3 regions of the Enterobacter pseudoroggenkampii genome follow, and region 3 is predicted to be linked to each of the others. Evidence: predicted binding sites of a transcription regulator. Region 3 holds the regulator's gene; each other region holds the start of a gene.

Region 1 (9,957 bases), on a different contig from region 3:
CCGGCGTATGAGATGATCCGCTTCTCGATCAACATCATGCGCGGCTGCTTCGGCGGATGCTCCTTCTGCTCCATTACCGAGCACGAAGGGCGTATTATTCAGAGCCGTTCGGAAGAGTCGATTATCAATGAGATCGAAGCGATTCGCGACACGGTGCCGGGCTTTACCGGCGTGATTTCTGACCTCGGTGGCCCAACCGCCAACATGTACATGCTGCGCTGCAAGTCGCCGCGCGCGGAGCAAACCTGTCGTCGCCTCTCCTGCGTCTATCCGAGCATTTGCGAGCACATGGACACCAACCACGAGCCGACGATCAACCTCTACCGCCGCGCGCGCGATCTGAAGGGCATCAAGAAGATCCTCATCGCTTCCGGGGTACGTTACGACATCGCCGTGGAAGATCCGCGCTACATCAAAGAGCTGGCGACGCACCACGTCGGCGGCTATCTGAAGATTGCGCCGGAGCATACCGAAGAAGGCCCGCTGTCGAAGATGATGAAGCCGGGCATGGGCAGCTACGATCGCTTTAAAGAGCTGTTCGACACCTACTCGAAGCAGGCGGGCAAAGAGCAGTATCTGATCCCGTACTTCATCTCCGCCCACCCGGGCACGCGCGATGAGGACATGGTGAACCTGGCCCTGTGGCTGAAGCAGCGTCGCTTCCGTCTGGATCAGGTGCAGAACTTCTATCCATCACCGCTCGCCAACTCGACGACCATGTATTACACCGGCAAGAACCCGCTGAGTAAGATTGGCTATAAGAGTGAAGAGGTGGTGGTGCCGAAAGGGGATAAACAGCGTCGTCTGCACAAGGCGCTGCTGCGTTACCACGATCCGAAAAACTGGCCGCTGATCCGCCAGGCGCTGGAAGAGATGGGTAAAAAACATCTGATCGGCTCGCGCCGCGACTGCCTGGTACCGGCCCCGACGCTGGAGGAGATGCGCGAAGCGCGTCGCCAGAACCGCAATACGCGCCCGGCGCTGACCAAGCACACGCCAATTGTGCATCAGCGTTCGAACGGTGGGGCGGGAACGAAGAAGAACGTAAAACGTAAGATCGGTTAAACCTGTAACAATGCCCGGTAGCGCTGCGCTTACCGGGCCTACAGGTCAGCGCGTAGGCCGGGTAAGTCCCGCCACCCGGCTTTTTTCTGCATAAGGGTAGGAGGCCCAAAATGAAAATAAGGAAGTTAACAGGAACGATGCTGATTGGCCTGACGTTATGCGGTTGTGTAATGCACCGCCAGACACAGCCAGAAGTGGAAGGACGTCTAATCGACAGCGCAGGTAAGCCAGTCTCTGGCGCTAAAATAACATTAGAGAGGGAGCAAACGCTTTCTGACGACAACGGTCGTTTTGCTTTTCAGAGCCAGCATGAGTGGATCTTTTTTCTGCCAATAGGTCCGATGGACTGGATTTATCACACCCCGCTCCAGATAAGTGTCAACGGAAAGGAATATGATGTAGAAGCAGGCGGCGGTCTCGGTGGGCCACATAAACTTGAAGGGAAAGTGTATAACGTTATTTGCACATTGCCTGACCTTCCCGGAGAAGCGAGATGTCAGTCCGGTTTATAGATTAAAACGAGCCCGGCGGAAGACCGGGCTCGTTTTAGGTATTACCCGCCAAACTGATCCGGGTCCGGCCCAAGCCGCTTACCCTTATCCAGCTTCGCAATCTCACCCAGCTCGTCTTTGTCCAGACGGAAATCCCAGACGTCGAAGTTCTCGGCGATGCGCGACGGCGTGACTGATTTCGGTATCACCACCAGGCCGTTGTCCAGATGCCAGCGAATGACGATCTGCGCCGGGCTTTTGCCGTATTTATCCGCCAGTTCGCGGATAATTTTTTGATCGAACACGCCCTGGCCACCCTGCGCCAGCGGGCTCCAGGACTCGGTCTGGATTTTATGCGTGGCGTTCCAGGCGTGAAGCTGACGCTGCTGCAGCAGCGGGTGCAGCTCGATCTGGTTAATGACAGGCGCGACGCCCGTCTCGTCAATCAGCCGCTGCAGGTGATGAACCTGGAAATTACAGACGCCGATGCTTTTCACCAGCCCCTCTTTCTGCAGTTCAATCATCCCTTTCCAGGCATCAACGTAGTGATCGATAGCCGGAACCGGCCAGTGCATCAGCCAGAGATCGACGAAGTCGAGCTGGAGTTTTTCCAGGCTCTCTTCCAGGGCTTCGCGGGGACGTTTTTGGTCGTCGTTCCAGAGTTTAGTGGTGATGAACAACTCATCGCGAGGGACACCGGCGCTGGCCAGTGCTGTACCCACGCCGTCCTCGTTTTTGTACGCGGCGGCAGTGTCAATCGACCGGTAGCCGACTTCCAGGGCTTTATGAATGGCGGAGACGACCTCGTCGTTACCGGCTTTCCATACACCTAGCCCCAGCTGGGGCATCACGTTGCCGTCCTGCAGCTTGATTACGGTTTGGTTTGCCATTTTTCCTCCTTCAGGTGCGCATCGCCGGAGGGTTCCTCCGGCGATGGGGTGTGCATTAAGTCTGGACGAAATGTCAAAAAACGAAAGTCGGGGGGACAAAAACGCTTAGCGTGCCGCCTCGTAAATACGACGGCTGACGTCCAGCGTGATGTCGCCGTGCTCGCCCAGATGGGTCATACCGTGCTCTTCGAGTTTCGCCAGCAGGGCAGGGATAGAGCTGCCGTCCAGGCCGTAGCCAGACAGACGCGTTGGCACGCCCAGACCTTCAAAGAAGCTGCGGGTCGCTTCGATGGCGGCATCAATACGCGCATCGTCAGAACCCTCGGTGATGTTCCACACGCGTTCAGCGTACTGCAGCAGTTTGGCGCGTTTAGTGTCGCGTTTTTCGTTCCACAGGGCAGGCAGCACAACGGCCAGCGTCTGAGCGTGGTCCAGACCGTGCATCGCCGTCAGCTCGTGGCCCAGCATGTGGGTTGCCCAGTCCTGCGGCACGCCAGCACCGATCAGGCCGTTCAGCGCCTGCGTGGCGGCCCACATTACGTTGGCGCGAACGTCGTAGTTTTCCGGCTCTTTCAGCGCTTTCGGACCTTCTTCGACGAGCGTCAGCAGAATGCCTTCCGCGAAGCGATCCTGAATTTTGGCATTCACCGGATACGTGACGTACTGCTCAACGGTATGAACAAATGCGTCGACCACGCCGTTCGCCACCTGACGCGCAGGCAGGGTGTAGGTGTAAACCGGGTCCAGAATGGCGAACACAGGCTGAACGTGTTCGTTCATGAAGGCCTGCTTGTCACCGGTGGTTTTACGGGAGATCACCGCGCCCTTGTTGGATTCAGAACCGGTGGCCGGCAGGGTCAGCACGGAGCCCATCGGGATAGCGCTTTTGATGTCGCTGCCGCGGGTTTCCAGAATGTGCCATGGATCGATGCCGTCAGCGTAGTGCGCTGCCGCCGCGATGAATTTGGTACCGTCCAGCACGGAGCCGCCGCCGACCGCCAGCAGGAAGGTGATGTTTTCTTCGCGGGCGATTTTCACCGCGTTCATCAGCGTTTCGTAAGACGGGTTTGGCTCGATGCCGCCGAACTCACGCACGTCCAGACCGTCCAGCGCGCTGTAAACCTGATCCAATACGCCGGTTTTTTTCACGCTGCCGCCACCGTAGGTGATCAGCACGCGGGCGTCAGCAGGGATCTGCGCGCGCAGATCGGCGATAGCGTCTTTACCAAACAGAATGCGGGTTGGGGTGTGAAGATTAAAGTTGTTCATTGCTCGTTCCCTTTAGTGGGTGAAAAACCGTGGTGGCGCAGAGGGCGACCTGTTGCTGCTCATTGTGGCCGCCCGGGGCTACGCCCTCAATGCACATTCCTGCCGATGTCTTGCCCATTTCTACAGAGCGCTGGAGAAAGCGCGGAAAACGACGCACACTGTCAACGTCGAAAACCGTACCCGGAGTAACGCAAGATGAACCGTGAGGCTATCTGCCAGCAGCTCACTGCGCAGATTAAGAGACTGATAGATAACGAAAATGGCGTCAGTGGGCTGCTTCCTGACATTCGCCTGCTTTATGGCACGCAGCCAGGGACGCGCACGCCGGTCATGTACCAGCCGGGCATCGTTTTTCTCTTCTCGGGCCATAAAATTGGCTATATCAACGAGCGCGTGTTCCGCTACGACACCAATGAATATCTGCTTCTGACGGTACCTTTACCCTTCGAATGTGAAACCTTCGCGACAGAGGCGGTTCCGCTGGCCGGTATTCGCGTCAACGTCGATATTCTTCAGCTGCAGGAGCTGCTGATGGAGATAGGTGAAGACGAGTTCTTCCAGCCTTCGATGGCTTCGAGCGGGATTAACTCGGCGACGCTGTCGGAAGAGATCCTCTGCGCCATTGAGCGTCTGCTGGACGTGATGGAGAGGCCGCTGGACGCGCGCATTCTGGGCAAGCAGATTATCCGCGAAATTCTCTACCACGTGCTGCTGGGCCCGGGGGGTGGAGCGTTACTGGCCCTGGTGAGCCGACAGACCCACTTCAGCCTGATAAGCCGCGTGCTCAAGCGTATCGAGAGCCAGTACACCGAAAATCTCAGCGTCGACCAGCTGGCGGCGGAAGCGAACATGAGCGTCTCGGCGTTTCACCATAATTTTAAATCGGTGACCAGCACCTCGCCGCTGCAGTACCTCAAAACCTACCGGCTGCATAAGGCGCGGATGCTGATGATCCACGACGGCATGAAGGCCAGCGCGGCGGCAATGCGGGTAGGCTACGAAAGTGCCTCGCAGTTCAGTCGGGAGTTTAAGCGCTATTTCGGCGTTACGCCGGGAGAAGATGCATCACGTATAAGAACGATGCAGGGAGTCTGACGAAAAACGTAGGCCGGGTAAGCGATAGCGCCACCCGGCTTTGTTGAATTATGCACTGCAGTACTTCTTCTTAATCACCACTGCGATAGTCCCCACCAGGCCCGCCACCAGCAGGAACATCGGCAGCACCATCAGGAAGGTCATCACCTGATCTTCGTGGTGTTTCACGAAGGGGATCATATTCAGCGCGTAGCCGAGCGTCGTCACCACGCCAACCCACAGCAGAGCGCTCAGCCAGTTGAAGAACTGGAAGCGGCGGTTCGACAGGCCGGAAATGCCCGCCATCGTCGGCAGAAGCGTGCGAACGAACGCCAGGAAACGCCCCGCCAGCAGCGCCAGCAGGCCGTGCCGGTCAAACATGCAGGTCGCACGCTGATGATATTTATGCGGCAGCTGCGCCAGCCAGCTTTTGACGACGCGCGTGTTCCCCAGCCAGCGGCCCTGCAGATAGCTCAGCCAGCAGCCCAGGCTGGCGGCGGAGGTGAGGATAACCATCGTTGGCGTGAAGTCCATGACGCCTTTACCGATTAACGCCCCGGCAAGTAAAAGCAGGCTGTCACCGGGTAAAAACGAGGCTGGCAGTAATCCATTTTCCAGAAACAGAGTTGCGAACATCACGAAATAGACGATACCGACGACGTGAGGATCCGCCAGCGCGGCAAAATCGTGGTGCCAGAGCGCCGCGATAATATCTTGAATAACAGCCATGGACTTTCCTGTGGAACAGCAGATATAGCGCTATTGTACTCCCTTATTGGCCCGTCGGGTTTGATCCCGGGCGCAACTCATGCAGACTTTTCCGCTTGCGGTGTCCATAAAAGCGTCCAGAGAGTACATTTTCAGCCAGCACTCTACACGATACGCTCGAACCCTGCTGCTAAATCCGCAATCAGATCGTCAACATTTTCTAAACCGATATGCAGTCGAATCAGGGTACCGCTGAAGTCCACGTCGCCACCGGGGCGCAGGGCCGCAATCTGTTCCGGCTGGTTAGCCAGGATCAGGGATTCAAAACCGCCCCACGAGTAGGCCATGCTGAAGAGGGTAAAATTATCCAGATAGCTTGCCAGTTCGTCGTTATTCAGCCGTTTTTTCAGCACAAACGAGAACAACCCGCTGCTGCCCGTAAAGTCACGCTGCCAGAACTCATGGCCTTTACTGCCGGGTAGCGCGGGGTGATTTACGCGCTCAACCTGCGGATGCTGTGCCAGCCATTGGGCCACCTTCAGGCTGCTTTCATGGTGCTGACGCAGGCGAACCCCCAGCGTGCGGATGCCCCGGCTGGTCATGTAGGCCGTGTCGGCATCCACCATTTGCCCCATCAGGTAGGCGTTTTCACGCAGCTGATCCCAGCAGCGCGCGTTGGAGACCGCCGTGCCGATCATGCCGTCCGAGTGGCCAATCAGGTATTTGGTCGCCGCCTGAATGGAGATATCAATGTCGAATTCCAGCGCTTTGAACAGCACGCCTGCCGCCCAGGTGTTGTCGATCATAACGATCGCCTCTGGCGCTTTGCTGCGCACGGCCTTCACGATAGCCGGCACGTCGTGAACCTCCATGGTAAGCGACCCCGGCGATTCCAGGAACACAATGCGCGTGTTGGGCTGAATAAGTTCGGCAATACCTTCACCAATCAGCGGGTCGAACCAGCCGGTGGTTACGCCGAGCTTGCTGAGAATTTTGGTACAGAAGTCCTGGCTGGGTTCGTAGGCGGTGTTGGTCATCAGGATGTGATCGCCCTGTTCCACGAACGCCAGAATGGTGTTGGCGACCGCAGCCGCTCCGCACGGGAACAGCGCGCAGCCTGCGCCGCCTTCCAGCTCGCACATCGCCTCCTGCAGAGAAAAATGGGTTAGCGTGCCGCGACGGCCATAAAACAGGCCGCCTTTCGCGCGGTTGCGCGTGGCGATTTTTTTCTCCTCAACGGTATCAAACACCAGCGAGGAGGCGCGTTGAATCACGCTGTTGACCGATCCCTGAGTATATTTTTTGCTGCGTCCTGCCTGTACCAGCGTGGTATCAAGATGCTTCTTTGTCATGTTCGCTAACCCTGTTTTTATACGTCTGGACGTCCAGACTACCACGATTGGAAAAAACTGCACCCGCAGGCTTATCGAATAAGCAGAAAATATTAGCAAAAAACCGCATAAGAAATTTTTACTGCGTAAGCGCAAGGAAAGTGAACGAAAATTGCGGCACTATGCAAATACTAATGAGAACTACTATCAATTCGACGACGTTTTGATATTATTACGTTCAGATTTTGTGATTTGCGTCCTGGAGATACAGAGTGGGTAATAATTTGATGCAGGCGGATCTCTCCGTTTGGGGCATGTATCAGCATGCTGACATCGTGGTTAAGATTGTGATGATCGGCCTGATTCTGGCGTCCGTTGTCACCTGGGCTATCTTCTTCAGCAAGAGCGCCGAGCTGCTTTCGCAGAAGCGTCGCCTCAAGCGGGAACAGCAGCAGCTGGCTGAAGCCCGCTCTCTGGATCAGGCTTCAGACATGACCTCATCCTTCCACGTGAAAAGCCTGACCACCCTGCTCGTGAATGAAGCGCAGAACGAGCTGGAACTCTCCGCGGGCAGTGAAGATAACGAAGGCATCAAAGAACGTACCGGTTTCCGCCTGGAGCGTCGCGTGGCGGCCGTTGGCCGACACATGGGGCGCGGCAATGGTTATCTGGCGACCATCGGGGCGATCTCACCGTTTATCGGCCTTTTCGGTACGGTCTGGGGCATCATGAACAGCTTTATCGGTATCGCGCAGACCCAGACCACCAACCTGGCGGTTGTGGCCCCGGGTATCGCAGAAGCGCTGCTGGCGACGGCGATTGGTCTGGTCGCGGCGATTCCGGCGGTGGTTATCTATAACATCTTCGCGCGTATGATTGGCAGCTACAAAGCCACGCTGGGTGACGTTGCCGCGCAGGTTCTGCTGCTGCAAAGTCGCGATCTCGACCTGAATGCCAGCTCGGTTAAGCCGGTGCACGCGGCGTCCAAACTGCGCGTGGGTTGATAGTATGGCGATGCGTCTAAACGAAAATCTGGACGATAACGGTGAAATGCATGAGATCAACGTGACGCCGTTTATCGACGTTATGCTGGTTCTGCTGATTATCTTCATGGTGGCTGCGCCGCTGGCGACGGTGGATATGAAGGTAAATCTGCCTGCCTCATCCAGCCAGCCCCAGCCGCGCCCGGAGAAGCCTATCTACCTGTCGGTGAAGGCGGATAAATCCATGTTCCTCGGCAATGACCCGGTGACGGCCGACTCTGTCATCCCGGCCCTGGATCAGCTTACGGGCGGTAAGAAAGACACCACGGTCTTCTTCCGTGCGGATAAAACCGTTGATTATGAAACCATGATGAAGGTAATGGACACGCTGCATCAGGCGGGTTACCTGAAGATTGGGCTGGTCGGCGAAGAAAAAGCGGCCAAAAAATAGAACGAAAGCTGGCGAAAGCCAGCTTTTTTGTTTTCTGCCACGCAACATCGTTATTATTTTCTGCTGTATATCCCCATTCTTCATATTTCCTTATCAATAAAGCAATAATTAATAATCCATTGATAGTTAAGTAAATATCAGTATTCGGCTGAGCCATTAAAATATATCGTTGGCTGAAATGGCGTCGGGGAATATCCCCACTACGCTTAAAAAAGATAATAAAAACAAACCTTCTTCGAAGGCTCTTTTCACCTGCACAGCAAGAGACTCCCTATGGCTACGATGACATGGCTGTATCCGCACGCGCCTCAAAACGATCTGTTTTCGCTTTCTGCCATTCGACGACGCGCCGACAGGCTAATACTGGTGCTCATCTGGTCGCTGTGGGCCATCTCGCTGGGGGGGGGCTATATCAACGAGAATATCGTGCAGGGGGCGATTATTGGCACCTCTCTGGCCTGTTTATCGACGCTGCTGACGCTGTTGTTTCCCGGCGCGCTGTTGCTCCGCCTGAGCTCTGCGTTTGTGCTAATGGCATTTTCCGCGCTGCTGATTCATCTGGGCGAAGGCGAAACTGAATACCATTTTTCGGTTTTTGTCCTGCTCTCCGCGCTCCTTGCCTGGCGAGACTGGCGCCCGCTGGTGATGGGGGCGGCGGTCATCGCGTTACATCATCTGGTGTTTAACTATCTGCAGGAGAATGACCTTTACGGCGTCGTGGTGTTCATGCACACCGGCTTTCATATGGTGGTTTTCCACGGGCTGTTTGTGGTGGTCCAGACCGCAATTCTGGTTCTGCTGGCGATACGAATGGAGCAGGACGCCCGCTCGGCGAGCGAGGTGGCAAGGCTGGCGGGGGTGATCAACCGTGAACCGGGGTACCTCACGCTGGCCGTCGATGCGGTCCCCGCAGAGTCTTCCTTTGCCCGCACGTTCAGCCTGACGCTGGGCACCATGCGCGCCACGCTTGAGCAGGTTAGCGCCAATATTGGGCAACTGCTGGAGGCATCCCGCGCGTTAGGACAGCGCAACAGCGCGCTGTCGGAACGTACCGATCACCAGGCAAGTTCGCTGGCGACGGCGGCCAGTGCGATGGAACAGTTAAGGGCTGTCGCCACCCTGACCAGTGAAAAAGCAAGCCAGGTCAGGGAGGTGGCGTTCAGCACCAGTAACGTGGCGGAGCAGGGGGGCCATAACGTACGGCAGGCGATTGCGGCGATGGAGCACATTCGCGAGGAGTCGCAGCGCATTTACGCCATTCTGGAGTTGATCGACGGGATTGCGTTCCAGACCAATATTCTGTCGCTCAACGCCTCGGTCGAGGCTGCCAGAGCGGGCGAACATGGCAAAGGCTTCGCGGTGGTTGCCTCGGAAGTGCGCGTGTTGGCCCAGCGCAGCGAGGGGGCTGCAAAAGATATCCGCCAGCTTCTGACCGCATCGCAGGCAACCACGCTGCAGGGCGTCGAGCAGGTTGAGCAGGCGGGTATGACAATGAAGTCGATCATTGAGAGTATCGAAGGGCTTCGCTCTCTGCTGGAGGAGCTGTCGCAGATGAGCGAGCAGCAGCGGGCGAGCATTGCGCAGATGAACGACAGCATTGCCAGCATCGATGCCAGCGTGCAGGAGAACGTGCGTCACGTAGCGCAAACAGTGCAGGTGGCTGAAGCGCAGCGCCAGCAGACGGGTCAGTTAAAA
Region 2 (9,957 bases), on a different contig from region 3:
GCGGATAACGCCGATCATCCCCAGAAGAAGAAATATGGCCGCGTAGAAATGGTAGGGCCTTTCTCCGTCAGAGACGGAGAGGATAATTATCAGCTCTACCTGATCCGTCCGGCGAGCAACTCCCAGTCTGATTTTATCAACCTGCTGTTTGACCGCCCTCTCCTGCTGCTGATTGTCACCATGCTGGTCAGCTCGCCGCTGCTGTTATGGCTGGCGTGGAGCCTGGCAAAACCAGCGCGTAAGCTGAAAAATGCCGCCGATGAAGTGGCGCAGGGTAACCTGCGACAACACCCTGAACTGGAAGCCGGACCGCAGGAATTCCTTGCCGCCGGGACCAGTTTTAACCAGATGGTGAGCGCTCTCGATCGCATGATGACCGCACAACAACGTCTGCTGTCGGATATCTCGCACGAACTGCGTACCCCGCTTACGCGCCTGCAGCTTGGCACCGCGCTGCTGCGCCGCCGCAGCGGTGAAAGCAAAGAGCTGGAGCGTATTGAAACAGAAGCTCACCGCCTGGACAGCATGATCAACGACCTGCTGGTCATGTCGCGTAATCAGCAGAAAAACGCGCTGGTCAGCGAAACGGTGAAAGCCAATCACCTGTGGCACGAGGTGCTGGACAACGCGGCGTTCGAAGCGGAACAGATGGGTAAATCCTTCACCGTCAACTTCCCACCGGGTCCATGGCCGCTGTACGGTAACCCCAACACGCTGGAAAGCGCGCTGGAGAATATCGTGCGTAACGCCCTGCGCTACTCGCACACGAAGATTGAGGTGGCGTTCTCGGTGGATAAAGACGGGATCACCGTCATTGTCGACGACGACGGTCCTGGCGTCAGCCCGGAAGACCGCGAGCAGATTTTCCGTCCGTTCTATCGTACCGATGAGGCGCGCGACCGGGAATCGGGGGGTACGGGGCTGGGCCTGGCGATTGTGGAAACCGCCATGCAGCAGCACCGTGGCTGGGTGAAAGCCGATGACAGTCCGCTGGGTGGATTGCGATTGACCCTCTGGCTGCCGCTGTACAAACGTTCATGACGCCCTGTCCCCGGCGTTTGCCGGGGACAGCTTACCTTACACCTCCGCGGTGACTGCCGCGCGGTTCTGCTTTTTGATCCGTTTCACCAGCAGCGTTGAGCAGACGAATCCCATCAGGCTGAACGCGATCATCACGCTAAAAACATAGTTGTAGCCTGCGATACCGGTGTGGGTATCCAGCAGCCAGCCATAAAGCGTGTAAGCAAACATGGCGGGCATGTAACCGATGATGCAGCCAAACGCCATTGCCGAGCCGGCATACTCACGCGGAGTGCCTATCTCATCCATCGGCGCGAAGAAAATGGCGCGCTGCGAGAAAATAATCGCCCCAAAACCTAAGGTTGCCGCCATCCCGATATAGACGTTCATCGATTGGTGGGGTAGCTGCATAAAGACAATCATCGCCGCGGCGGCAATCAGGAAGGTCCACTTCAGGTAGACAGTAGGCGATTTTGCCACTTTATCCGCCAGGAAACCGCCCACCGGTCCCCCCACCATTTTCAGGGCATACTGGTTGATAATGCCGTAGGCTCCCACCAGCGCAACCGGAAGCATATAGATATCTTTGAGGAAAGGGATAAAGTATGTCAGCCCGCAGTAGGCAGCGTACACGAAGAAAATGCCAAACGCGGCCAGCCAGACGTTGGCGCAGGAGAGGATATGTTTGATCCCCTTGAGCACCTCCATGTTGGCACTCCCCTTTTCGCTGCCTTTGACCTTGTCGTCATCGACAATGAAGTAGGTGATCACCCCTGCGACCAGGGTAATCAGCGTGTAGTATAACAGCCCCGCCTGCATGCCCGCTTTGCCTTCCCCGAAGTGCACAAAGACGAACAGTGCCCCGGAGGCAACAACCACGTCCACCACGCCGCGGCCAGCCTCAAGAAAGCCAAACATACGCCCCTGTTCCTCCTGCGTTCCCAGCAGACGCACCGCTTTCAGCAATACTGGCCAGTAAACTACGTCAGCGAAAAAGGCCATCGCCGCAAAACAGAGCAGATACCCGGTAAATGACGGCAGCGTGGATAAGTAGAGGCCGCACAATCCCACGCCGATTAAACCAAACGGCAGCAGTATTTTTTTAGAGTAACGGTCGGCAATATACAGAGAGAGGAACAGGCCCGTTGTCTGGACAATAGTATATACCGTAAAGCTTAAACCAATTTGGGTATTGGTTAATCCCCAGTCATTTTGCATAGGTACATAAAAGACATCTTTCATACTGGAAAGTTTGAATATCGTCCCGCCGCCTAAAATCAAAAAGCAGAGTCGTGCCCATTTATTCATGAACATAATTAACACCCTTAGCGTAGGTTGAGAAAACGTTCTCAATCAGAAAATGAATGCAATAATCCTCAGCCAGCTCAAAATGAAATGGCCTTCATGTTGACGTTCTTTTTTAACGATCTAAATACTAGTCAGGTTGTTATAAATTTTTGACACACGTTACGTATATACTGAATTTGAGAAAGGGCGTGATGTTTTTCCTCCGCAAGACGGGCATCTACCATCGTGCTGTCGGGCAATGGGGTATAGCTCGCATTTCGCCACGGTATCCAGGGGTTATTCCCTTCATCGTCGAAACGGAACGCAGGAGCATAATATTCCACCTCTTCTTCTAAGCCAAAAGAGGTGACCTGGGGTTGCTCATCGCCTAAAAGTAGTAATCTTTTTAGCATCTCCTCCACAGGTAGATCACCGTATCCGGTACGACAGGCTTCATGTCCCCAACCTTTCCCCTCGTTAATAATCCGCGCATCTTTAATATGCACCTGGGTAATCAAGGGGGCCATAACCTCTAATGCCGCCAGCGGCTCTTCGTTGGCATTAATCATATTGCCAAAGTCGAACAGAATGGAGAGGTTTTTCATCCCGCTGTTTTTCACCAGCGTCACCAGTTCATGGCCCTGTAAATCTTCATGTTGTTCAATAGTAAAACTCAGGCCGCAATCGTCATAACGAGATAAATACGCAATATCGCTGGCAATTTTATCGAGCACGTCTTTCAGATACCCTTCATAACGCGGGTAGAAGCGCACCGAGGTCGCTCCCGTCGCCAGGGCGATACGGATCGCATCATCCAGCGTCGCTTTATCCGAAGCGCTGGTTTCAATATGAATATCCAGATGGTAGCTTTGCGCTTTTTCTTTAAACGTGCGTAACTGTTGGTCATTTAATTTTTGCAGGGATTGCGTTTCACCGTCTTCGACATGAATTTTTACCCCCTTTAATTTCTGCTGATGCGCTATATCTAACAAATCACCCGGCAATACGCGTTCATAGCGCATATTTAAATGAAACGCGTAGGCGTGCAGATAGAGAGGTATATTTCTCGCACGTTCCGCCAGCCGCACTTTATCAATATTTTTCATTTTTCTTCTCATTCATCATGAATAACGAGTTCCACTGATTCAAGGCGCCAGTATTCAAAATCGACCTGCACCACTTTTTTATCCCGTGTCGCTCGGTGTTTTTCCACCAAAATTCCGTAAGTATTCGGTGCCACACCCAGTTCTTTGCAGGCCAGCTCCGGCATATTGACCGGTTTGAAGATCATCTCTTTAATGGTTAAGGTATGACCGAATTCATCTTCCCAGACGCTGGCAAACGACTGGTTCTCCAGTTTATGGATATATCCCGGCGCGGTTTCTGCATCAATATATGACTCGTGGTAAAAAACCTTATGTTCATCGAGCCCACACCATCCTGTTACCCGATAGCAATTCTCAGACGCGGGAAACACCCTCTCAACCTGATGCGGCACGCTCTCCATGCTCTCACGGGATAAATAGCCCCAGGAGGGATTTCGCCCCTGGGCACGGGCTTCCGCATTAAAACTGGAGAGGGATTTTGGGTTATAGATAAAGCGCTTAGCAGAAATAAACCAGCCGCTGCGGTTCTTTCTAAATATCCGTGCACCCACCTCCAGCTCAATCAGCACCTGCCGTAAGGTCATGCGTTTGGCATCCAGCAGTTCGCACAACTCGCGCTCAGACGGTAGCTTCGAGCCAGCCGGTAAGTTTTGTTCACTCAGCCAGCGTTCAAAACGCTCCCTGAGCACATCCACGTAGTTTTTTTCTTTCATCCCACACCATCTGGTTTAAACCAATTTGATCATAAGATATTTGAGCTGGAAGAATTCTCAAGTGTTTTTACATGGCCAACACTTTTTTTGTGGGCCATGTATCAGGAATGAAGCAAGGAAAGGTTAAGTACGGTGTAAAAGAAGGGAGCATCCCCCGTTAGCACGGGGGAGACGAACGAAAGAGAAACCTATTTACCCCATAACCGACGGGCATTGTCTTCAATTTTGTTACTGAGCCGCCGTTTTTGCATGGTGCGCGTCCAGCTGGTCGATAGCCCCGCCGCCGACAGCAGGCGGTGATACTGTTCGTCATCAAACGGCATATGCCAGGCAATGGCGCAGGCGTCATAAACAGACACATCGCTCAGGCGTGATGCCAGCTCAAGCGGTGCGTCCGCTGAAACCTGCCCAGCCAGCACCACACGGTACAGCCAGCCGGTTTTACCCGCGTTTTGCATCTGAGCCGACATGTCATGAATGCCGAAATGGTAGTTGAGCTTGAAGCACGGCGAGCGCGGCTGCGTCACCTGAATCAGGGCATCGCCCCAGCGGTAAATATCACCGATAAAGACGTTTTGCTCGGTCAGCCCTTCGGTCGAGAGGTTCTCACCGAACGCGGGCGCGACAAACAGATCCGCCTGTTCGGGGAATTCGGCTTTCCAGTGCTGATAGTGCTCGCGCGGGTAGTGGCACAGCGCACGCTCGGGCCCGCCGTGGATTTTCTTTTCGGCCTGCTCGTCACCCGCCAGCCCGAGGTCGGTAAGCGTCAGCTCACCGTCGACCTGAATTTTAGCGATGGCGCTCGGGCGACTGCCGTCGTACTCCCTTACCTTGCCTGTAAACACGTTCACCGGGTAATGCATTGCTGCCTCCATTACGCAGATACAAAAAAAAGCGAGTCATAAGACTCGCTTCTCACAGGCGTCAACGCAACCTTATTTTTTAGCGGCGAAACGTGCTGCAGCTTCGTCCCAGTTCACCACGTCCCAGAAGGCTTTGATGTAGTCCGGGCGACGGTTCTGGAATTTCAGGTAGTAAGCGTGTTCCCACACGTCCAGACCCAGGATTGGGAAGCCGGATGCGCCAGAGATCGCTTCACCCATCAGCGGGGAGTCCTGGTTAGCAGTAGAAACCACCGCCAGTTTGTCACCTTTCAGAACCAGCCACGCCCAGCCAGAGCCGAAACGAGTAGCAGCGGCTTTTTCGAACTCCGCTTTGAAGTTGTCCACGGAACCGAAGTCGCGCTCGATAGCCGCTTTCAGGTCGCCCTGCAGGGTGGTACCGGTTTTCAGGCCTTTCCAGAACAGGCTGTGGTTAGCGTGGCCGCCAGCGTTGTTACGCAGAACGGTTTTCTTGTCCGCTGGCAGCTGGTCCAGCTTGGTGATCAGCTCTTCAACAGGCAGGTTAGCGAACTCTGGCAGGCTTTCCAGCGCGGCGTTCGCGTTGTTCACATAGGTCTGATGGTGTTTAGTGTGATGGATTTCCATCGTCTGCTTGTCGAAATGCGGTTCCAGTGCGTCGTAGGCATACGGCAGGGATGGCAGTGTATAACTCATAATCCTCTCCATTATTGTCGGGCGGCACAGCTGTTAATGCCGCGTAAGCAGTTGGTTCATTATAGTTAATTAAATGATATTGAAAATGATTATCAATGCCGTAGTTTTTATAAGGTTATTCACATTCTGACAAAAGCTAAAATGGGTAATTCACTCAGGAGGTTAACGGAAGATGCTGCCGCGAAGACGACAGCATTGTCGGGTTAGTTTTGTTCCGCCACCAGCAGCGCGTAAGTGTCTGGCTCCAGGGCTTTAAAGATGTGCGGCTGGTCGGCGGGATAACAAATGTAATCCCCTGCGCCGAGCTCTTCCGCCGCGTCAAGCAGGCCAACCAGCGCCCGTCCCTGCGTGACAATGATATGCTCAACCGAGCCTGGCGGATGCGGCTGGGAAATACGGTCAGCACCCGGCTGGGTCATCAGAAGATAAACATCGCGGCGCGCGCCGGGGGGGCATGCGGCCAGTAAAATAGCCTCGTAATTAGCCTGTCCGGCGACCACTTTCGTCCCTTCGCCGCGGCGGATCACCTGTGTGGTCGGCAACTGCGGCTCAAGCAGGCGGGCGAAAGGAATATCCAGCGCCACGCAAAGCGACCACAGCGTTTCCAGGCTAGGGTTACCGTTGCCGGACTCCAGCTGGGAAAGGGTGGATTTTGCGATCCCGGCACGGCGGGCAATTTCCGCCAGTGAAAGCCCGGTTCGCAGGCGTTCTCGCACCAGACTTTTGGCGATCAGGCTGATCGGCTGCGTCATATAACGGCCTCTTGTTCTATAAAACGAACGAATCGTTCGTCTTGAAAATCAGTTTCGTTGCGTTCATTATAATGGATACACGTTCGATATGGCTAAAAATGTATGAAGCATCATCTCTCTTGCCTGAAAGGCGACACCATAAAAGCAATTATCCTGGTCTGCCTCGCGGTGGGCGTGGTCGGGATGTCCTACGGCTCCCTGGCGATGGCCTACGGTTTCCCGGTCTGGGTACCGTTTGTACTCTCCATCACCGTACTCGCGGGCGCGTCAGAGTTTATGTTTATCGGCATTGTGGCAAGCGGCGGTAACCCGCTGGCGGCCGCAGCCGCGGGGTTGCTGGTCAACGCGCGGCACGTGCCGTTTGGCGTGACGGTGCGTGAACTGGTAGGCAAGCGCGGCCTGAGCCTGTTGGGTTGCCACATTATGAACGACGAAAGCGTGGTGTTTGGCCTGTCGCAAAAAACCGCCGAGCAGCGTAAGGCCGCCTACTGGCTGTGCGGCTTAGGCGTCGCCATCGTCTGGCCGCTCGGCGCGCTGCTGGGCGCAATGGTTGGCAAACTGTTACCTGACCCGGAAACCATCGGCCTGGACGCGGTATTCCCGGCCATATTACTGGCGCTGGTGGTTCCCGCATTTAAAAACCGTACCACGCTAATCCGCGCCTGCAGCGGTGCCGCGCTATCACTGGCTGCCGTGCCGTTTGCCCCGGTAGGATTACCGGTGCTGCTCTCTTTACTGGGTCTTGCTGCGAGGAAAAAATAATGGGAAATATGACGTTTTTTATTCTCGGCATCGCCATTTTGTCTGCGGGAACGTACCTGATGCGTCTTGGCGGGGCGAAACTGGGCAGCAGGCTGGCACTGTCAGAACGCTCTCAGGCGCTGCTTTCAGACGCGGCAACAGTGCTGCTTTTTTCCGTGGCGCTGGCGACCACGTTTTATGAAGGCGAACATTTCGCAGGCATGGCGCGCGTGCTGGGCGTGGCGTTTGCGGTGTTTTTGGCCTGGCGGAAAATGCCGTTAATTGTGGTGATCGTGGCGGCGGCAGTGGTAACCGCGCTGCTGCGCGTGGCGGGCATAAACTAAAAAAGCGCCCCGGGGGCGCTCTTTCGACGGTGTGACAGCTTATTTCGTCAGTTCAGCGGTCATGTGTACGCGGTTACCTGAGAACGCCTGGGTAATTTTGTAAGATGACGCGCCGGCTTCCTGAGCCTGAGCCGCGATTTTCGCTTCTGCGCCGTCAATGGTTGACGCGGTTGCGGTCACGGTCTGAGCAGCGAAAGAACCGAAAGAAGTAGCCAGAGCGATTACAGCGACAAAAGTTTTGATGCTTTTCATAATATAAACCCTTTCATTAAGTTGTTTAGGTAAGGCACCGTGCCTTGATGAGATAAATACTAGACCTCATCATGAACAACTAAAAGCGGAAGGATTTGCTATTATCATTCAAAATTATTGATTAAGAATTAATCGCTGTGGATGGGTATAAATGGTTGCCCTTCCCGGCTTGCAGAAGCCCACCAGCGTCAGGTTACAGCGCTCCGCCACCTTCACCGCCAGCGTCGTTGCGGCTGAGACCGCAAACAGAATTTCCACACCGCACATCGCGGATTTTTGCACCATCTCGTAGCTGGCCCGGCTGGAAACGAGAGCCGCCCCCTGCTTCCAGACGTCACTTTCACGCGCCCGGCGCCCCAGCAGCTTATCCAGCGCCACATGGCGGCCAACGTCCTCATGCCCACCGGCAATCTCTCCCGACGGCAACACCCATGCCGCCGCGTGCGTACAGCCGCTCAGCTGGCCGATGGGCTGTACATCGTTCAGGTGCTCAAGCGCATGGTCGAGGTGAGCCAGATTAAAGGTCTGAGTAAACGACAATGGCGCAACGGGTTTACCAATATCATTGAGTTGCTCAACGCCACAGACGCCGCAGCCGGTACGCCCGGCCAGCGCGCGGCGGCGCTCTTTCAGCCCCATAAAGCGGCGGCTGGAGAGTTCGATTTGCACTTCGAGACCGTTGCAGGCCTGCACCACGTCCATGCCGTAGATGTCTTGCGGATGCTCGATGATGCCTTCCGAGAGGGAAAAACCGATGGCGAACAGCTCAAGATCTTTTGGCGAAGCCATCATCACGACATGCGAGATACCGTTGTAAACGAGCGCAACGGGCACTTCTTCCGCCAGAAAATCCGGCGTGGCATGGGTGATGTGGGGCGGTCTGTGTACCGACAGTTCCACAATGCCCGCAGGCAGTGGTGACGAGTGGGGAGCACGGTTTTGTTTAGACACAGCGGTATTCCTGAACAACCACGGAGGTGAGCCTGCTATTGCAGCATAATCCACAGGCGTTACGCATAGTATGGATCAACTTTTCGACAACCATTCTCCTACTCATTTAGCAGGGGTGCAACCTGCCACCGGCTACACCGCTTTAACATGCAGAGCTGTTAATGTGATCAATATCACACTTTATAATCAACATGGTGATAATACGTTCACTTTGTATTAACGCCATTAGAACAGCGGTACCGACAATGTGGTATTCTGATGATATCCCTCGTGGAATTGAGGGATTAACGCAAATTTTTCTCCTTTGCGGTCATTCTTCAACCGCGAAGTCAAAACTACATATGTAAGCAATGTCGAAACAAGGAGTGACCCATGCAGGTCAGCAGAAGGCAGTTCTTTAAGATCTGCGCTGGCGGTATGGCAGGCACCACGGCAGCGGCACTGGGCTTTGCGCCCGGCGTAGCGCTGGCGGAAACGCGGCAGTATAAACTGCTGCGCACCCGTGAAACCCGTAATACCTGTACGTACTGCTCTGTCGGTTGCGGGCTGTTAATGTATAGCCTCGGCGACGGTGCTAAAAACGCCAAAGCGTCTATTTTCCATATCGAAGGCGACCCGGATCATCCGGTCAACCGCGGCGCATTGTGCCCGAAAGGGGCCGGTCTGGTGGACTTTATCCACTCCGAAAGCCGCCTCAAATTCCCTGAATATCGCGCGCCTGGCTCCGACAAATGGCAGCAAATCAGCTGGGAAGAGGCGTTTGATCGCATCGCAAAACACATTAAAGAAGACCGCGATGCCAACTTTGTTGAGAAGAACGCCGACGGCGTTACGGTCAACCGCTGGCTCTCCACCGGGATGCTGTGTGCCTCTGCTTCCAGCAACGAAACCGGTTATTTAACCCAGAAATTTACGCGCGCACTCGGTATGCTCGCGGTCGACAACCAGGCGCGTGTCTGACACGGACCAACGGTAGCAAGTCTTGCTCCAACATTTGGTCGCGGTGCGATGACCAACCACTGGGTCGACATCAAGAACGCCAACCTCATTGTGGTGATGGGCGGTAACGCCGCTGAAGCGCACCCTGTCGGGTTCCGCTGGGCGATGGAAGCCAAAATCCACAACGGTGCGAAACTGATTGTGATCGATCCCCGCTTTACGCGTACTGCGTCAGTGGCGGATTTCTACACCCCTATTCGTTCAGGTACTGACATCACTTTCCTGTCAGGCGTATT
Region 3 (9,957 bases):
GCGGAAACTCACCTTACGTAACCGACGCGTACCGCGACACGCTGCTGGCCCAGTTCCCGCAGGCTCGCGCCCACGTTATTGCCGGTGCCGGGCACTGGGTGCATGCGGAAAAACCTGACGCCGTGCTGCGCGCCATTCGCCGCTATCTTGCTGATACTGCAAATTGATTAAAAAGAGAGCGACTGGAAGGCTGCAGGCGTCCAGTCGTTGGCGTGCCGTTTTTGGTGATGTATGATGGCGCGCTTATCGCCCGGGCATTAGCAGGGCGGCGTGTTTCCCCCGAAGTCTCAGAATCATGGCCAAAGAACAAACGGACCGTACGACACTAGATCTGTTCGCGAATGAGCGTCGCCCGGGACGACCCAAGACGAATCCGCTTTCGCGCGATGAACAGCTGCGTATCAATAAACGCAACCAGCTTAAACGCGATAAAAATCGTGGGCTTAAGCGTGTCGAACTGAAGCTTAACGCCGACGCCGTCGATGCGCTGAACGAGCTGGCCGACGCGCGAAATATCAGCCGCAGTGAACTCATTGAAGAGATGTTGATCGCTCAGCTTGAAACGTTACGCGGCCAGGCATAAGTCTGAAAATCCCCTTTATCGCCCTTTTCATGTAGCACAGAGTGCAGTCCTGCGCGATAGCTGTTTCCGCAGGGTTGCCAGTTCTGCTATTATTGCCCTTATCCGTGGCCGAATTGCGCCACCATACTATTAAGTTTCAAGAGGTTATTTTACTCATGGCAATCATCGGCATTTTCTTTGGCAGTGATACCGGCAATACCGAAAATATCGCAAAAAACATTCAAAAACAGCTCGGTAAAGACGTTGCTGATGTGCATGACATCGCCAAGAGCAGCAAAGAAGATCTGGAAGGCTATGACATTTTGCTGCTGGGTATCCCAACCTGGTACTACGGTGAAGCCCAGTGCGACTGGGATGATTTCTTCCCGACGCTGGAAGAAGTCGACTTCAACGGTAAGCTGGTCGCCCTGTTTGGCTGTGGCGATCAGGAAGACTACGCCGAATACTTCTGTGACGCGCTGGGCACCATCCGCGACATCATTGAGCCGAATGGCGCGGTTATTGTAGGCCACTGGCCGACCGCCGGTTACCACTTCGAAGCGTCTAAAGGCCTGGCCGATGACGATCACTTCGTGGGTCTGGCCATCGACGAAGACCGTCAGCCAGAACTGACCGCCGAGCGTGTTGAGAAGTGGGTGAAGCAGATCCGTGAAGAACTGCACCTGGACGATATTCTGAACGCCTGATTATTTCGCGGCGCAACTGCGGTTGCGCCCATGCCCCAGGTCAAACCGATTAAATTAATCGCTACAATCTTTTAACTTTTTCGCCCAGACCTGTACAATGTCTCCCTGATAAAATGTGGTTTTCCATTGAGCAAGTTTGTTGGTGATACCCCATTTTTATAAGCATATTTTGCCTGAGACTTGCAGTTTTCATTTAGCCATGGCAGTTCTATAATGAGACGCATTATCCCAGGTGCATTTTCTGTCACTTCCTACAGAAGTGAATCGTTTAGCAACAGGACAGATTCCGCATGACTGACAACAATACCGCATTAAAGAAGGCTGGCCTGAAAGTTACGCTTCCTCGGTTAAAAATCCTTGAAGTGCTTCAGGGTCCAGACAATCACCATGTCAGTGCGGAAGACCTTTATAAACGTCTTATCGACATGGGTGAAGAGATTGGGCTGGCTACCGTCTATCGCGTGCTGAACCAGTTTGATGACGCGGGCATTGTTACCCGTCATAATTTCGAAGGCGGTAAATCTGTTTTCGAACTGACCCAGCAGCAGCACCACGATCACCTGATCTGCCTCGATTGCGGCAAGGTCATTGAATTCAGCGATGATTCCATCGAATCACGCCAGCGTGAAATCGCCGCGCGTCATGGCATCCGCCTGACCAACCACAGCCTGTACCTTTACGGTCATTGTGCTGAAGGCGATTGCCGCGAAGACGACCACGCGCACGACGCGAAATAAACAAGTGTTCATACTCTGAGCCAGCCGTAAGGTTGGCTTTTTTTTGCCTAAAAAAATGCCCGGTGGCGCAGCGCCACCGGGCATGATAACAGCGAGTTACTTACTGTTATTGCTTCGAATTTCTTTCCAAATCTGGTCGCAACGCTTCGCCACTTCCTGATCGTTACCGGTTTTACGCGCCTGGATACAGGCCTGGTAATCCATTACGCGGACATTTTCCTGCGTCGCGAACTGCTCATGCGCTTTCTCTTTCTTCAGCACGTTTAGCACGCTCTGACAGGCTTCAATTTTTTCCGGCGAACCTTCCGCAGTATTAATGCAGGCGCTATATGCCTCCTTCAGGCGGGAGTCCTCTTTTGGTGCCTGAGTCTGCGCACACGCCACCAGCCCTGATGCCAGCAACGCGACGACTACGATTTTTTTCATCATATACAGTCTCCATACCGGCGGGACTCAGCCCGCCAGTGCGTTTATCAGAAGATGGTGAATGGGGCGATAACCATGAATTTCACGTCACGTTCATCCTGGAAGATGTTGCCGTAACCGCCCGCATAGCTCGGGATATCGGAGTGGTTGTCATACTGGGTGAAGTGCAGTTTGAACATCGTGCCTTTCGCGCGGCCATCCTGCAGGGTATAGATTGCATCCAGGCTGTAGGAAGACTCTTTCAGGCGATAGTTGGGATCGTAGTATGCGTCCGGTGTTGCCATATCGGCAGGTTTTGCGTCCCAGGCGTAAGCGTAAGAAGCGCCCACCGCCCAGCCAGGCAGGTTCCAGTTTTTCAGGTCGTACATTGCACCGAAGAAGACCGCTTTCTCGCCGTCGGCGTTGAAGTCTGAGCGGTTATCCCACCAGATATCAAGACGGCCGTTGGAGGAGGCGTAGGTCGGAGTCATACGCTGCAGGAAGTAGCCCTGCTGCCCTTCCGCCTTCACCCATGTGCCTTCCAGACGCAAATCAACCTGACCAACCTTGTAGCCGAAGGTGAGTGCCTGCAGCCACGCGGTGCCGTCATAAATGTCATTGACCCCACCGTTACTGACTTTATCGCGCGTACCGTAGAACTGGTAGCTGGTACTCAGCGGGCTACCCGCGACATCAAACTTATAGCTGGCCTTGGCAAAGTACTGATCGATATAGCCTTGTGCCTGACCAAATGCCGCTTCAAGCACCAGATCGTTTTTGAAGTCGTATTTCGCGCCCAGCGAGTGCAGGTAATCGACTTTGGTTTTTTTATCGTTCTGGTAGAACTTGTCCATCTCGATGTGCCAAGGCGCTTTGTACTCGTTGGTCCACATATAGGAGAAGCTCAACGCACCCGCATCACCGTAGTCAAAGTTAGCCCCCGCTTCCGCACCCTGATAGGTACCCGGCATAAAGCTCCAGTGTGGCGCTAACAGAGTCTGGCCAGTTGGCTGAATATAACCGCCGCGCGCCCATACCGGACCGTATTTAAATTTCGCCGCGGCTTTGTAAAGGCTTATACCGCTCTTATCCCCGGACCAGTCTTCATCATAGGCTTTGTTGCTGGAGGAGAAGGCGATTTCGTTCGGGTGGCCGCTGTCGCCGTTTTCCGCCATTTCAATCGCGGTAAACGCAGCAATATCCAGACCGAACATATCCGCGGCATAGCCTGACTGGAAGTCCAGGTTGGCGTTCCAGGTGGAGTGAGAAAGGTTGGTTTTGTATTTATCTTCAGTGACGTCTTTACGGTCACGCTCACGCTGCCAGTAATAAATACCGCCCGTGAGGGTAGAATCTTCGATGAAACCCGCTGCTTTTGCCTCTGGCGCAATCACAAGTCCCGACATTGCTGTCACACCGGCAATAGCCAGCGCCAGCGCACTACGTTTGCCACTGAACGTACGCATAGATTATTCCTCTTTGACGAATTAAAACGCCTGAAACGGCGTAAATAAAAAAGACCAAATGGTCAGGGGTAGTTTTAAATACCCTCGAATTAACTACCGTCTTTAGGTTATTTTTCGCGACGCGAATTATCAATGCTTTTTAGCGGACAAAAGTCAGGATTATGACGAAGTGCACATAATTGGTAGTGCTTTGTAACATTTACGGGAAGGCGAGGAATGATGGGGAATTATCAGGTATTTCAGTGGGTAGACGTGGTATCTCTTTCCTTTTATGTAACATTTTTGATTTTCGCAATGGCACAAACTTTTTTTTAAAAAATAAGTAGCACCTCATTGACCTGATATTTTCATGACACCTCTTTAGGCCCTGGCTTAATACCCTGATCGTTATATAAAAAAACGCCGCACAGTGCGGCGTTTGTCTCTCATTGACCAGAGCAGCAATATTATTCGCCGATCTTCGTCCAGGTATCACGCAGACCTACAGTACGGTTAAATACTGGTTTTTCCGCGGTGCTGTAACGACTGTCCAGGCAGAAGTAACCTTCACGTTCGAACTGGAACGCTTTGCCCGCTTCAGCGGCTTTCAGAGAAGGTTCCGCATAACCCTGCTTGATCACCAGCGATTCCGGGTTGATGGTCGCCAGGAAGTCTTCCGCCGCACCCGGGTTAGGCACGCTGAACAGACGATCGTACAGACGAATTTCTACCGGCAGCGCGTGGGATGCGCTCACCCAGTGGATAACGCCCTTCACTTTACGGCCGTCAGCAGGATCTTTGCTCAGCGTTTCAGCGTCATAAGAACAGAAGATGGTGGTGATATTCCCTTCCGCATCTTTTTCAACGCGCTCGGCTTTGATGACGTAAGCATTACGCAGACGCACTTCTTTACCCAGCACCAGACGCTTGTACTGCTTGTTGGCTTCTTCGCGGAAGTCAGCGCGGTCAATCCAGATCTCGCCGCTGAACGGCACGTCACGGCTTCCCATTTCCGGTTTGTTCGGATGGTTAGGCATGGAGACCAGCTCGCTTTCACCCTGCGGATAGTTTTCGATGACCAGTTTCACCGGGTCGATAACCGCCATCGCGCGCGGGGCGTTTTCGTTGAGATCTTCACGAATGCAGGATTCCAGGGAAGCCATCTCAATGGTGTTATCCTGCTTGGTCACGCCGATACGCTTGCAGAATTCACGGATTGACGCCGCGGTGTAACCACGACGGCGCAGACCGGAGATGGTCGGCATACGCGGGTCATCCCAGCCCTCAACGTGCTTGTCGGTCACCAGCAGGTTCAGCTTACGCTTGGACATCACGGTGTATTCCAGATTCAGACGAGAGAACTCGTACTGGCGCGGGTGCACAGGAATGGTGATGTTATCCAGCACCCAGTCGTACAGACGACGGTTATCCTGGAACTCCAGCGTACACAGCGAGTGAGTGATGCCTTCCAGCGCATCGCTGATGCAGTGGGTAAAGTCGTACATCGGGTAGATGCACCACTTGTTACCGGTCTGGTGGTGTTCTGCGAACTTGATGCGGTACAGCACCGGATCGCGCATCACGATGAACGGAGACGCCATGTCGATTTTGGCACGCAGGCACGCTTTGCCTTCTTCGAAGCCGCCGGCACGCATTTTTTCAAACAGCGCCAGGTTCTCTTCCACGCTGCGATCGCGGAACGGGCTGTTTTTGCCCGGCGCGGTCAGCGTACCGCGGTATTCGCGGATTTCGTCAGCAGACAGCTCGTCGACATACGCCAGACCTTTGTTGATAAGCTCTACCGCATAGGCGTACAGCTGATCGAAATAGTCAGAGGAGTAGCAGATGTCGCCAGACCAGTTGAAGCCCAGCCACTGCACGTCGTTCTTAATGGACTCAACGTATTCGATGTCTTCTTTTACTGGGTTGGTGTCATCGAAACGCAGGTTGCACTGGCCCTGGTAGTCCTGGGCAATGCCAAAGTTCAGGCAGATAGATTTTGCATGCCCGATGTGCAGGTAGCCGTTCGGCTCCGGCGGGAAACGGGTATGGATTGTGGTGTGCTTACCACTGGCCAGATCTTCATCGATGATCTGACGAATAAAGTTACTCGGGCGGGCTTCTGCCTCACTCATCGTGGATTCCTCAAAGCGTAAACAACGTATAACGGCGTATGATCTTATAAGCCGGACGTAGTGACAACCCTTAAAACGTCTCTGAAGAAAATAATGGGGGCATTTGCTGCAAAAAAAAGCGGCGGAGGATATCCCCCGCCGCTTAAGGCATGACTCTACTCAGGAGCGATTACTTGCCTTTAATCTCATATAGCGGTGTTTGACCCGCAACAACCTGACCTTTCGCCTGGATGACCAGACCGCTGAAGTCGTCAATGTTGCTGCAAACCACCGGGCTTATCATGGAGCGCGCGTTGGCGTTCAGGAAGTCCAGATCCATTTCCAGAATCGGCTGCCCTGCCACCACTTCAGCGCCCTCTTCCACCAGGCGAGTAAAGCCCTGACCGTTCAGCGCAACGGTATCGATACCCATATGGACAACGATCTCCGCACCATTTTCGGTTTCGAGGCAGAACGCGTGGTTGGTGTTGAAGATTTTCACGATGGTACCAGCCGCCGGAGACACAACGGTTTTTTCCGTTGGTTTCACCGCCACACCGTCACCGACCGCTTTGCTGGCGAAGGCTTCGTCAGGCACTTGCTCAATCGCAACGACTTCACCGGTTACCGGTGAAACCAGCGCGGCTACCGTTTTGGCGTTAGGTACTGCCTGCGGTTTTGCAGCCGCTGGCGCGGCGGCAGGTGCGGCAGAAGCTTCTGCTGCGGCTACCGGACCGGTGGTTTTCATGGCGTTAGCAATTTTCTCTGCCACGAAGCCAACGATAATCTGCACGCTGGTTTTGTTCAGGCGGATAACACCGGAAGCACCCAGACGTTTGGCCAGCGCTTCGTTCACCAGGGAAGAATCTTTCACGTTCAGACGCAGACGGGTGATACAGGCGTCGATACCAGTCAGGTTGTCAGAACCGCCAACAGCGGCGATGTACTGACGCGCCAGACCTGAAACGTCCTGATCCTGAGCACCGCTCACGTTCACATCCTGACCATCCGCTTCGCTACCGGCCACGGCCAGCTCACGACCCGGGGTCATCAGGTTGAATTTGGTGATAGTGAAACGGAACACCATGTAGTAGATCGCGAAGAACACCAGACCTTGTGGAATCAGCATCCACCAGTGTGTTGCCAGCGGGTTACGGGAAGAAAGCACCATATCCACCAGACCCGCACTGAAGCCGAAACCGGCAATCCAGTGCATGCTGGCAGCGATGAACACGGAGATACCGGTCAGCACAGCGTGGATCACATACAGAACTGGCGCCACGAACATGAAGGAGAACTCCAGCGGCTCGGTGATACCGGTGAAGAAGGCCGCGAACGCCCCCGCCATCATGATACCCAGCACTTTCGCTTTGTTCTCTGGACGTGCGCAGTGGTAGATAGCCAGCGCAGCTCCCGGCAGACCAAACATCATGATCGGGAAGAAGCCAGCCTGGTAACGACCGGTGATACCGACAACCGCTTTACCTGCTTCGATGGACTGTGCGCCACCCAGGAAGTTAGGAATATCGTTAATACCGGCAACATCGAACCAGAATACAGAGTTCAGCGCGTGGTGCAGACCGACCGGGATCAGCAGACGGTTAAAGAACGCGTACACGCCCGCACCGACAGAACCCAGTTTCTGGATGTGCTCACCGAAGTTCACCAGACCGTCGAAGATCATCGGCCAGACGTACATCATGATGAACGCAACAACGATCATCACAAACGAGGTCAGGATGGGGACCAGACGGCGGCCGCTAAAGAAGGAGAGCGCTTTTGGCAGCTCTACGCTGCTGAAGCGGTTATACAGTTCAGCGGAGATGATACCCACAAGGATACCGACAAACTGGTTACTGATCTTACCAAATGCCGCCGGAACCTGGTCCGCCGGGATTTTTTGGATCATGGCCACCGCTGCCGGTGAGCAGAGAGTGGTTAACACAAGGAAACCGACAAAACCGGTCAGCGCAGCGGCACCGTCTTTGTCTTTGGACATACCATAAGCCACACCAATAGCAAACAACACGGACATGTTGTCGATAATGGCAGAGCCCGACTTGATAAAGAACGCCGCCAGCGCGCTGGTATTACCCCAGCCGTTGGGGTCGATCCAGTAGCCGACACCCATCAGGATGGCTGCGGCAGGCAGCGTGGCGACCGGCACCATCAGTGCGCGACCAACCTTTTGTAAATAACCTAGAATACTCACTTTCTTCCCCCTATGAGACCCCGTTTAAGGCATGTTCTCAGCTCTGTTTTTTTATTGTGTCACGAACTATAGATACAGTTGATGATTCACTGGCATTGTGAGTGTGTGAAAAATTAATTCGTATCGCAAATTAAACGCGTACCTTTTGTGATTTTTGTCACCAAATATCGTTATTCACCCTCCCTTATACTGGCTAACAGCGAAAACTTATTTTATCATTCAAAAAATCAAGACGGATTGATCCGGCCTGAAAGTTTCCAGGTTACGCTTAAGTATCAGGTTCCGATAGCCATCCGCCCACTCTTCTACTTTAACTCTCGAGGTGAACAATGAGACTGATTCCCCTGGCAACTGCTGAACAAGTTGGTAAATGGGCCGCTCGCCATATCGTAAACCGCATTAACGCATTCAAGCCGACTGCCGATCGTCCTTTCGTTCTTGGACTTCCAACAGGCGGCACGCCGCTGACAGCCTATAAGGCGCTGGTTGAAATGCATAAAGCAGGCCAGGTTAGCTTCAAACATGTTGTCACCTTCAATATGGATGAATACGTTGGCTTACCGAAAGACCACCCGGAAAGCTACCATAGCTTTATGCACCGCAATTTCTTTGATCACGTTGATATTCCATCTGAAAATATTAACCTGCTGAATGGAAACGCGCCGGATATTGACGCAGAATGCCGTCAGTATGAAGAAAAAATCCGTTCTTACGGTAAGATCCACCTGTTCATGGGTGGTGTAGGTAATGATGGTCATATCGCGTTTAACGAACCGGCGTCATCTCTGGCTTCCCGCACCCGTATTAAAACGCTGACCCATGACACGCGCGTGGCAAACTCCCGCTTCTTTGACGGCGATGTTAACCAGGTTCCAAAATACGCCCTGACCGTAGGCGTAGGCACCCTGCTGGATGCCGAAGAAGTGATGATTCTGGTGCTGGGCGGCGTGAAAGCGCAGGCGCTCCAGGCTGCCGTTGAAGGCAACGTTAACCATATGTGGACCATCAGCTGCCTGCAGCTGCATCCGAAATCCGTCATCGTCTGTGACGAACCGTCCACGATGGAGCTGAAGGTAAAAACGCTGAAATACTTCAACGAGTTAGAAGCCGAGAATATTAAAGGTCTGTAATTGAATAACCGCCTCTTCATCAGGAGGCGGCCGCTTTTTTTAACCGGGGGTCGTTATGTACGCTTTAACCCACGGTCGGATTTATACCGGCCATGAAATTCTGGATGACCATGCGATTGTTATCGCTGATGGCCTGATTGAACGTGTTTGCCCGCTGGCAGAACTGCCGCCGGAGATTGAACAGCGCTCACTCAATGGAGCAGTAATCTCCCCCGGTTTCATCGACGTTCAGCTCAACGGCTGCGGCGGTGTGCAATTCAATGATACCGCCGAAGCGGTAACGGTCGAAACGCTGGAGATCATGCAAAAAGCCAATGAGAAATCGGGCTGCACCAGCTATCTGCCAACGCTCATCACCAGCAGTGATGACCTCATGAAGCAGGGTATCCGCGTGATGCGTGAATATCTGGCCAAACATCCTAATCAGGCGCTGGGTCTGCACCTTGAAGGGCCATGGTTGAACATGGTCAAGAAAGGAACGCATAACCCGAATTACGTGCGTAAGCCTGATGCGGAGCTGGTTGACTACATGTGTGCCAACGCCGATGTGATCACCAAAGTGACGCTGGCACCTGAAATGACGGGTACGGATGTCATCAGCAAACTTGCTGCCGCCGGGATTATCGTTTCAGCCGGTCACTCAAA

What was found. The regulator Fur, encoded in region 3, represses iron uptake genes when iron is present. The targets are predictions, from matches to a motif close to ATAATAATGAGAACNACTATCAA.
Region 1: a site for Fur is predicted at 7,017-7,039, ahead of exbB (tol-pal system-associated acyl-CoA thioesterase). Genes of this name have one in related genera too.
Region 2: a site for Fur is predicted at 5,756-5,778, ahead of sodA (superoxide dismutase [Mn]). Genes of this name have one in related genera too.

Annotation. Positions count from the first base shown of each region.
Region 1 covers NZ_JAPMLV010000005.1:158,352-168,308, reverse strand. Annotated here, with positions in the region: gene OTG14_RS19135 (YgiQ family radical SAM protein) at 1-1,065, shown strand, start outside; gene OTG14_RS19130 (carboxypeptidase-like regulatory domain-containing protein) at 1,176-1,577, shown strand; gene dkgA (2,5-didehydrogluconate reductase DkgA) at 1,619-2,446, opposite strand; gene yqhD (alcohol dehydrogenase) at 2,552-3,715, opposite strand; gene OTG14_RS19115 (AraC family transcriptional regulator) at 3,911-4,810, shown strand; gene yghB (DedA family general envelope maintenance protein YghB) at 4,859-5,518, opposite strand; gene metC (cystathionine beta-lyase) at 5,662-6,849, opposite strand; gene exbB (tol-pal system-associated acyl-CoA thioesterase) at 7,101-7,832, shown strand; gene exbD (TonB system transport protein ExbD) at 7,837-8,262, shown strand; gene OTG14_RS19090 (methyl-accepting chemotaxis protein) at 8,536-9,957, shown strand, end outside.
Region 2 covers NZ_JAPMLV010000010.1:49,590-59,546, forward strand. Annotated here, with positions in the region: gene cpxA (envelope stress sensor histidine kinase CpxA) at 1-1,041, shown strand, start outside; gene OTG14_RS23015 (MFS transporter) at 1,078-2,328, opposite strand; gene OTG14_RS23020 (sugar phosphate isomerase/epimerase family protein) at 2,460-3,413, opposite strand; gene OTG14_RS23025 (UTRA domain-containing protein) at 3,422-4,126, opposite strand; gene yiiM (6-hydroxyaminopurine reductase) at 4,315-4,989, opposite strand; gene sodA (superoxide dismutase [Mn]) at 5,062-5,682, opposite strand; gene OTG14_RS23040 (helix-turn-helix domain-containing protein) at 5,886-6,434, opposite strand; gene OTG14_RS23045 (AzlC family ABC transporter permease) at 6,537-7,196, shown strand; gene OTG14_RS23050 (AzlD domain-containing protein) at 7,196-7,519, shown strand; gene OTG14_RS23055 (YdgH/BhsA/McbA family protein) at 7,559-7,771, opposite strand; gene fdhD (formate dehydrogenase accessory sulfurtransferase FdhD) at 7,886-8,722, opposite strand; gene fdnG (formate dehydrogenase-N subunit alpha) at 9,095-9,957, shown strand, end outside.
Region 3 covers NZ_JAPMLV010000001.1:403,952-413,908, reverse strand. Annotated here, with positions in the region: gene ybfF (esterase) at 1-167, shown strand, start outside; gene ybfE (LexA regulated protein) at 296-583, shown strand; gene fldA (flavodoxin FldA) at 739-1,269, shown strand; gene fur (ferric iron uptake transcriptional regulator) at 1,560-2,006, shown strand; gene chiQ (ChiQ/YbfN family lipoprotein) at 2,103-2,432, opposite strand; gene chiP (chitoporin ChiP) at 2,480-3,877, opposite strand; gene glnS (glutamine--tRNA ligase) at 4,324-5,991, opposite strand; gene nagE (N-acetylglucosamine-specific PTS transporter subunit IIBC) at 6,161-8,182, opposite strand; gene nagB (glucosamine-6-phosphate deaminase) at 8,512-9,312, shown strand; gene nagA (N-acetylglucosamine-6-phosphate deacetylase) at 9,368-9,957, shown strand, end outside.